Regions from separate parts of the Paenibacillus sp. RS8 genome, predicted to be linked through region 1. Evidence: a T-box and tRNA genes for the amino acid it is inferred to sense, from the RefSeq annotation. Region 1 holds a T-box; the other holds one or more tRNA genes.
The links. A T-box is a leader RNA that pairs with one kind of tRNA and senses whether it is charged. The one in region 1 lies ahead of pheS (phenylalanine--tRNA ligase subunit alpha), so its partner is inferred to be a tRNA-Phe.

Region 2: it has a tRNA-Phe gene. The T-box ahead of pheS (phenylalanine--tRNA ligase subunit alpha) is inferred to sense a tRNA for this amino acid. The anticodon was not compared.

The regions. Positions count from the first base shown of each region.
Region 1 is NZ_CP168131.1:3,531,158-3,535,957, reverse strand. Features, by position in the region: gene pheT (phenylalanine--tRNA ligase subunit beta) at 1-1,672, opposite strand, end outside; gene pheS (phenylalanine--tRNA ligase subunit alpha) at 2,051-3,085, opposite strand; T-box leader at 3,146-3,432, opposite strand; gene ACDZ28_RS17155 (ABC transporter substrate-binding protein) at 3,619-4,653, opposite strand; gene yjfF (galactofuranose ABC transporter, permease protein YjfF) at 4,767-4,800, opposite strand, start outside.
Region 2 is NZ_CP168131.1:4,928,533-4,933,332, forward strand. Features, by position in the region: gene ACDZ28_RS23410 (zinc-binding dehydrogenase) at 1-681, shown strand, start outside; gene ACDZ28_RS23415 (GNAT family N-acetyltransferase) at 856-1,353, shown strand; gene ACDZ28_RS23420 (GNAT family N-acetyltransferase) at 1,359-1,892, shown strand; T-box leader at 1,980-2,220, shown strand; tRNA gene ACDZ28_RS23425 (tRNA-Phe) at 2,274-2,346, shown strand; tRNA gene ACDZ28_RS23430 (tRNA-Phe) at 2,365-2,437, shown strand; gene ACDZ28_RS23435 (CD3324 family protein) at 2,540-2,806, shown strand; gene sleB (spore cortex-lytic enzyme) at 2,854-3,495, opposite strand; gene ACDZ28_RS23445 (YdhK family protein) at 3,672-4,226, shown strand; gene ACDZ28_RS23450 (phosphotransferase enzyme family protein) at 4,425-4,800, shown strand, end outside.

The DNA of each region.
Region 1 (4,800 bases):
GCAGTACACTGCGTTCTTCACTCATTGGCATAGCCAATTTAACCGCTTGTGAGCCTTCTGATAACTCAGGGAACATTTTGCTTTGTGCCGGCTGGATGAAGGAGTAGCCCATCACTTCCTGATAACCGCCATGCGACAACAGGCGACGCAGTTCACGGCGGAGTGATTGCTTATGCGTTAATGCACCTGGCGTTGTAACTCCTTCAATCAGAGTCGTTGGAATATTGTCGTACCCGTACAGACGAGCAATTTCTTCGATAAGGTCAACATCATAGTTGATATCGCCACGTCTAGTCGGCACCTGAACTTCGATCAGCCCTTGTGCAGTATCACCACACTTGAAATGAAGACGTCCAAACAATGTCTTCACTTCTAGCAAGGACAGATCTGTTCCGAGATAACGGTTCAACTTCTCCAAGGACAAAGTCAGTACCTTCTCTTCAGTTGCGACTGTTCCTGCTTGAACAATTCCTTCATGCACAGATCCGCCAGCATAACGTGCAATAAGTACTGCTGCGCGGTTCAATGCAGGAATAACTGCATTTGGGTCCACTTCTTTCTCGAAACGAAGGGATGCTTCCGAGCGAAGCCCCAGTTGACGCGAGGTTTTACGAACAGTTCCTCCATCAAACTTAGCGGATTCCAGAACGAGATTTACCGTTTCAGCAGTAACTTCTGTATCCTGTCCTCCCATTACTCCAGCCAGAGCTACTGCTTTAGCTCCATCAGCGATAACGAGCATATGTGGCTCAAGCTTCCGTTCTTGGCCATCAAGTGTAGTCAGGACTTCACCTTCATGAGCAAGACGAACGCCGAGTTCTCCGCCTTCGATTTTATCTGCATCAAAAGCATGCAGCGGCTGTCCGTATTCGAGCATCACATAGTTAGTGATGTCTACGATGTTGTTAATTGGACGAATCCCTGCCGCCATCAGACGATTCTGAATCCACAGCGGTGATGCTGCAGGTTTAACACCCGAGATATAACGAACAGCGTAGTGACTGCAAAGTTCTTCATTCTCAATCTTAACGGAAATAGATTTAGCAGCTGCTCCGCTGATCTCAATGATTTCGCCTGCTGGATTAGGCAATTTGATCTCGCGTCCAAGAATCGCGCTCACTTCATAAGCAGCACCAATCATGCTTAGACAATCTGAACGGTTCGGAGTCAGATCGAATTCCAGAATCTCATCATCTAAACCCAGCAACTTTGAAATATCTTGACCGATCTCTGTTCCCTCTGGAAGCACAAGAATTCCTTCTTGTTGCTCTTTAGGAAGCAATTTATCGTTCAGGCCTAATTCTTTAGCTGAGCAGATCATCCCTTGCGATAATACTCCGCGCAGCTTTGCTTTTTTGATATCCAGCCCTGGCAGCTTAGCGCCTACAAGAGCTACAGGAACGGTTTGTCCTTCAGCCACATTTTTTGCGCCGCAGACGATTTGCAGATCTTCACCTTGACCTGCATCCACGATACATATGTTCAGCTTATCAGCATCAGGATGCTTTTCCTTCGATTTCACATAGCCGGTTACGATGCCCGAAATCCCTTTATTACGGCGCTCTACTCCGTCAATTTCAATGCCGGCAGCGGTAATCTTCTCCGCTAGCTTTTCGGCGGTTACTCCTTCAATCGATGTATAATCAGCCAACCATCCGGTTGATACTTTCATGTCCGCTCACTTCCTTTATGTTTCAGATGTATTTATCTACTTGCCGTTCGATCTGCTTCCAGTCGGAGGCTTGATTAAGAGCTCTCAATTTCAACTGCAAAACACTATTAAGAGCGGTCCCTGCAAGGAATCTTTGGACTTCCGGCCGCTGTTGTCCCCAGATTTCTTGATCTAAACCGCTCTTCGCGGTGGAAATCCGGGGACAAAGCTTATGCTTACGATGCTAGCTTTCCTACGGAAAGCTTTCAGGCGGTCGCTATCGCTCCTACAGTTCCAAAATTCCTTTCCGATCCTAGCTTAATAGGTTTTTTACAACATGAAATCAAATGCTCCAAAATCCATCCTCCTAACCCGTCAGCCAGCTCGCCCACCAAAAATCTAAACGCCCTTGAACTGCTTTACAAAACTCATATCGTTGTTATAGAAATGACGAATGTCATCGATGCCGTATTTAAGCATAGCAATCCGCTCAACACCCATACCGAATGCGAAGCCGCTATACTTAGCAGGATCATAGCCACCCATTTTCAGAACATTTGGATGCACCATACCCGCGCCAAGAATTTCTAACCATCCGCTTTGCTTGCACAGTCTGCAACCATCGCCGCCACATTTGAAGCAGCTTACGTCCACTTCAACGCTAGGCTCGGTGAACGGGAAGAAGCTCGGACGAAGACGAATGCCTGTATTCGGGCCGAACATCTCCTGCACGAATTGCTGCAATGTACCTTTCAGGTCACTCATCCGAATGTTGCTTCCGATAACCAAACCTTCGATTTGATGGAACTGGAAGGAGTGCGTTGCATCGTCATCATCACGGCGGAATACTTTACCCGGGCAGATGATTTTAACCGGAACTTCACCATTCATAGCCTGCATTGTACGAATCTGTACAGGAGACGTTTGAGTACGCATGAGCAGATCATCCGTCAAATAGAAGGAATCCTGCATATCACGAGCCGGGTGGTTCTTAGGCAGATTTAGGGCTTCAAAGTTATAATAATCGGTCTCCACTTCAGGACCTTCAGCCACACGGTAACCCATACCAATGAAAATATCCTCAATTTCCTGAACCACTCTGCTAAGCGGGTGAATGCCCCCTTGCTGCATGCGTCGGCCCGGCAGGGTTACGTCGACTTTTTCAGCCTGCAGACGCTGTTGTGTCTCCTGTTGTTGAAATGCCTCTTGCTTCGCTCCAATAATCTCCTCAATCGCACTACGCACCTGATTCGCTACTTGCCCGATAACCGGACGCTCCTCAGCACTAAGTCCTCCCATACCACGTAGAACTTCTGTAAGCTCACCTTTTTTACCGAGATACTTCACTCTTAGGTCATTCAGAACCTGTGGATCCATAACCTCCTGCAACTTAGCCAGTGCCTCTACCTTCAATGCTTCCAACTTCTCTTTCATGGCCGTGTACAGCCCCCTTCAATCATTGTCTAGTTCAACAAAAAAAGGCCTTTCCTCCCGGTAAGGGACGAAAAGACCGTGGTACCACCCTTGTTAGATAAGCTGATCTGTTCCCCTTAAGAGCTTCATTCCCTCTTTTGGCTGGACAGATACCTATCTCACTTTATACAGAAATAACGGTCTGTGACCGGTTTCCCCTACGCTTCCTTGCAAGGCAATCTTAAGGAATTCAAGGAACTGCTCCGGAGTGAACTTCGACAGCTCTGTTTCCTAGAAACGCTCTCAATCACCGACGTCTCCTCCCTGTAAGTCAGGCACTGTGTACTCTTCTCCATCAATGCATTTCACAATTCAATCTAATTGTCAGGTATCTCTTTAATGTAAGAGATATATCTATTTATTATATGCAAAATCTGTCGTTTTGACAAGTTCAAGCATAATTAGGTCAATTTTGATCTGGCTTTAAGCTAGCTTCTGACTCCAGCTGCACCCCCGGAAGGAACACCTCAAAGCGAAAGCTTTTTATCATCTGGTTAATATGTCCGGTTATCTACTTCCATTGCGGCCAGTTCCTGAGGGTAAATATCTTCTGCTGGAACCATACGTTTGGGGAGGGTCCGGCCCGACATAATCTCTTGGGTAGCTTGCATTAGTAAAGGACCCAAGAGCGGATTGCATTCAACGACAGCATTAATGTTCCCGGCAATCATCTGTTCAAAGGCACGGCGTGTCCCGTCAACTGAAATTATTATAATATCAGTACCCGGCTTCAGTCCGGCCTCCTCAATGGCTTCAACTGCACCAACGGCCATGTCATCATTATGGGAGAACAGCACCTGCGGCCACTCATCTTGAGGCAGGCTCAGGTATTCCTGCATGATCTTACTCCCTCCTGCCTTAGTAAAATCCGCAGGGCGGGTAAGTGTAATTTCAAAGGTATTTCGCCCCTTTATCGTCTCCCGAAACCCGCGTCCGCGGTCAATTGAAGGGGTGGATCCGATAGTACCCTGAAGTTCGGCAATTTTGATTTGTCCGGTATGATGCCGCATTTTGTCCAGCATATATTTAGCGGCCTTCACCCCTTCTTCAAAGAAGTCAGAGCCTATGCAGGTCACATAAAGTGAGTGGTCTTGCACATTAATAGAACGGTCAAGAATGATGACGGGTATGCCTGCCTGCTTTACTTCTTCTAAAATATCATCCCATCCGGTCTGCACAACAGGGGCAATTGCAATGATATCTACATTGCTCTTCATAAATGAACGGATGGCTTCCACCTGCTTTTGCTGAGATTGCTCAGCATTCTTCATAATTAGTGAAATGCCCGCTTCCCGAGCTGCCTCCTTAATGGAATTCGTATTTGCAGCTCTCCATGTACTCTCCGAGCCCAACTGGGAGAATCCGAGTAATATAGTTTTGGCTGCAGGCAGATCTGCCTGCGGAGGATTATTGATCTTCAAGGGGATTTCCGTAGGCCTGAGCGAAGGTTCGGCACTCCTGACCCCTGCTCCGAAGCAGCCAGTCAGGAACACAAACACTAAGCAGACTATCCATTTCCCTGCTTTCACTGAACTCTCCCCCATTTTGGTAACGGTTGCATTTATAAACGAATACTATCGGGAACCCAAGAAAACGGAGCCCGATGGTAATTGTAGCAACAATTCTATAGTAAGAGCAACTGCTACTGCCTTAGGATAGAACGTCTTGCACTAAGA
Region 2 (4,800 bases), 1.4 Mb from region 1:
GATGCAGCACTTAATTATAACCTTTATGAATTTGATGATTCCGTTTCGGCAACAGAGGCCGTATTAATGGAACCTATGAGTGTGGGCTTTCATGGAGCCTTTAGTGTACAACCCAAACAAGGTGAAAAAATCGTAATTCTCGGAGCGGGTCCTATTGGTTTATCTGCTGCTGCAGGATTAATAGGGGAAGGCATTAAAGAGGTTTGTGTTGTGGATATTGATCCATGGCGTTTGGATAAAGCCAAAGAATTAGGAGCTTTAACAGTTAATACGACGACTGAATCATTAGCAGAGGGCTTAATTAAACACTTCGGGGAAGTAAATGTTTACGGCGTTAACATGCCAAACGTAGATGCTTTTGTAGACGCAGCGGGTGCTCCGATATTATTTGAACAAGTGATGCAGATTGTAAAGCCACAAGCAAGAATTGCAATCATTGCGGTTTATAAAAATGAAGTACCTATTAGCCTTGCTCAAGTGATGAGTAAAGAAGTTAACATAGTTGGAGCTAGTGGATACACACATGAAGATATTGTAAAGGTTATTGAACATATTAACGACAAGAAAACGAATATCTCTACAATGGTGACACAGTCCTTTAAATTAGAGGATATCCAAGCAGCCTTTGACAAAGCCATTGAAGCTAAAGAAACCATTAAAGTCATCGTAGATTTAACTTGATTGTTAGACTGAAAAAAGTTCATGTGGGCGTAAAAGCTCATATGAGCTTTTTTTATTCTAGATGAATAATGACTTTATATAAAATTCAATTCAAATCAAATATGGCATATAACTAGAGTGACGTCGTGATTATACTAAGTACAGAAGTAACAATAATGAACCAAACGTGGGGGTATGATGGAAATTAAACTTGTTCCAGTAACGTTTGAAGATAAAGCGGTACTGTCTAATCTATATCAACTTTACTATTATGATTTCAGTTTATTTACGGATCAAGATGTGAATCAGCATGGAGAATTCGAGGTGGATATTGATTATTTTTGGGAAGGGGATCATCGATGGAATCCTTATCTGATCGAGGTTTCAGGAAACTTAGCTGGATTTGTGGTTGTTCTTTTTGAAAACTTAGATACAGACCCAGATCCAACTCATGTGATCTATGACTTTATGATTTTGCAGAAATACAGAAGAAATGGAATAGGTACTGCTGCCGCAATAAAAACACTTGATCTATTTAAAGAAGCTAAATGGAAACTAGCTCAAATGGAAAATAATAAACCTGCCATAGCTTTCTGGCGAAAAGTGCTTAAGGATTATACAAAAGATAACTACACAGAACGTTATTTAAGTGATTGCCATAAATACATCCAAGCATTCGATGGGAGGGAGTGAATGAAATGAAGATCAGCGTAACATTAACTGACAGCACAACGAAGTTTATGATTAATAATCTCTACCCACTATACTTACACGATCTTTCAGAGATATGGGGGAACCTTCCTAATCAATACGGGGTATACGAGGATAATGAAACACAAACGCTGAATGAACAGAATAAAGTCTTCGACATCTGGTGGGAGAAGCCAGGGATTTTATATCCTTATTTAATAAAGGAGGATGGAATTCCTGCTGGCTTTGCATTAGTAGCCACACCACCTCATACACCACCAGGTTGTGAATTTTATTTAAACGAATTCTTTATCCTGCGGCCCTTTCGAGGTACGCGAATCGCTGAACGCGCGGCTAAGGAGGTATTTAATCTTCATATTGGAAAATGGGAGCTACAAACCAATCCCACAGCTACAAATAGGAGAGCCCAGCATTTTTGGAGAAAGACACTAAAAGAATATACTGGTAATAGCTTTCAAGAAGAATGTAAGAAGTCTTTTGATGATGAATTAAAGATGATTTTTAATTTTAGTAATGGATAAAGCTAATCAAATCGAAATGTGGGAATTATTTCTTCTATTGACTTATAGTGGATTAGGGCTTACAATTAGAAAAAATTATATAATAAAACAAATGCTTTGATGGAGAAAAGTAGTTCAATACCTCTTTACAGGGAGGAAACGCCGGAGATTGAGAGCGTTTCTAGAGAAAAGGGTTGATCGAAGTTCACTCCGGAGCAGTCCCTTGAAACCATTGTTGGCAAGTAGAGGTGTACCGGTGTTAACCGTTAAATATTTAAGTGAGAACATTTCTGCTAGTTGTACAGAATAGTTCTAATTTAGGGTGGTACCGCGGCTCCTCGTCCCTTTTCGGACGAGGGGTCTTTTTGTTTCCATTTAGAAGAAATAATTGTATCCATGTAAGGCTCGGTAGCTCAGTTGGTAGAGCATAGGACTGAAAATCCTAGTGTCGGCGGTTCGATCCCGTCCCGAGCCATCTTAACTTTAATAGCAAGGCTCGGTAGCTCAGTCGGTAGAGCATAGGACTGAAAATCCTAGTGTCGGCGGTTCAATCCCGTCCCGAGCCATCTTAATTTTAATAGTAAGCTTTCTATAAAAACAGCCTGTCTGACCATTATGGTTAGGCAGGCTGTTTGTGATCTCATCAAAGTTTAAGGAGCAGAACAATTATGAAATATGTAAATGCAGATACAGTCTTCCCAAAAGAGTTACTACAAGAAATACAGAAGTATATAAATGGTGGTTTAGTCTACGTTCCAAAGCCTGAAGAATTGCATGTGAAATGGGGCGAGAAGTCAGGGAGTAGGAAGTATTTGAAATCAAGAAATATTGAGATCTGCTTGAGGTTTGCTGGTGGCGCAACCGTTGACCAGCTCTCAAGTGAATACTGTCTTTCTAAGGATAGTATTAAGAAGATCGTTTATACTAAAAAATAGCCGTCCAGCCACTAAGGTTGGACGGCTATTACATTTATTTGAAGCGTTTAACTCGCAAATATATGCTTACCAATTTTTAAGTTCTGAGGACGTGACCAGATCCAAGCACTTGTAGCTGTATCTGGATTGAAATAATAGATCGAATTGTTTGTTGGGTCCCAACCACGGACAGCATCAAGTGCAGCTAAATAGGCAGTCCGGTTTGGAGTAAGCCAGTATTGACCGTCAGATACGGCTGTAAATGCACCTTTTTGAAATACTACGTCTTTAATATTGTTTGGGAATTGACTAGATTGTATGCGATTCATAACTACAGCGCCAACTGCAACTTGGCCTTTATAAGGCTCACCGCGAGATTCACTGTAGATAACTTTAGCTAATATGTCCATTTCCTCAATATTAAGCGTATATTTTTTTAGTGCATTCCATGTTTTCGTGCCAGTAACACCATCGGCGCTTAATCCGTAGGCTTTTTGAAATTTAGAAACGGCTGCTTTCGTTTGTGATCCATATACACCATCTAAAGGCTGAGTATAGAAATCCAGAGTCTTCAATCGATACTGAAGATCCCATACATCTCCTGAAGAACTTCCTACGGTTAATACCGGAGCAGCACTAGCAGAACCGATCATAGTAGCCATACTTACCAGACCCAAAAGAAGCAACAAAGTGAATATTTTAGTCTTCATTATAGTAGCCTCCTTTCAGAAAACATTATAAATAACCTTCAATAACGTAGACAACACTCATTTATTGGTAATCCAATTAACGTCTTACAATTTTCAAAATATTATTTTCGGTTTGTGATCTTCTGAAATGGGTAAATTAATAGTCAAAGGCATATAAAACTTCGGAGGTTCTTTATATGAAAAAGCAATTAATTCTACTCATAATCGCCGCTGCTCTCGGTCTAAGTGCATGCAGTAATGATAATAGCTATGGCAATAAGATGTCCTCAAACAATACACAGATGGAACATTCCTCGCACTCTAGCTCAGGTGAGGTACCTGATGATTTGAAGGTGGCGGAGAATCCAGCTTATAAAGTTGGAAGTCAAGCGATCATCCAAACGGACCATATGGAAGGTATGAAGGGGGCTACTGCAACAATAGTTGGAGCTTTTGACACCACAGCGTATATCGTTTCTTATAGACCTACAACAGGCGGATTTCCAGTTACAAATCACAAGTGGATTATTCATGAAGAAATCAAAAAAGCAGCTGACAAACCCTATGAATCAGGCTCAGAAGTCGTAATGGAAGCTGACCATATGAAAGATATGAAAGGTGCAACGGCTCAAATTAACTCAGCTGAACATACTACGGTATATATGATTGATTACACACCTACTACGGGTGGAGATAAAGTGAAAAATCATAAATGGGTAACGGAAGATGAGCTTTCAGCAATAAATTACTAATAGAAATTAAGCTCTTAAGTAATGAAAAATGATCAAGGTAGGAACAGTCATGGACTTTGTTAAAGTTCTAGGCTGCTCCTACCTTTTTGATTGCTTCTTTTATTGGTAGTGAAGTGTTAAAATATCTTTATAAAGCACTTCTATACAAAATATACCATTTTAATTGATATTTTCTTAGAAGGTAGGAGCGTGATTGAAATGCCTAACTGGCAGGTGAAATTCGATGAAGAAATGCTTAAACAAGCTGCACAACAGATTCAAGTCGATTGGACAACGATTAAGTATATTGGTGGTTTTGAAAATGTTGTCTATAGCTTTCCAAAAGATGATCATGAATATATTTTACGTGTAACACATCAGTCTCATCAGGAGCAGGAGATGGTCATCTCTGAACTTGACTTTATGGACCATCTTGCAAAACATGGCGTGCAACTGGCTCGCCCCATTCCCTTTCAGGATGGCAGCTTGGTACAAACGCTATTCAAAGATGAGGAAAGATTTATGATCTGTGTAATGGAGAAAGCACCAGGTGGTCATGTTAATGCTTCCGATCCCAATTGGGGAACGGAGCTTT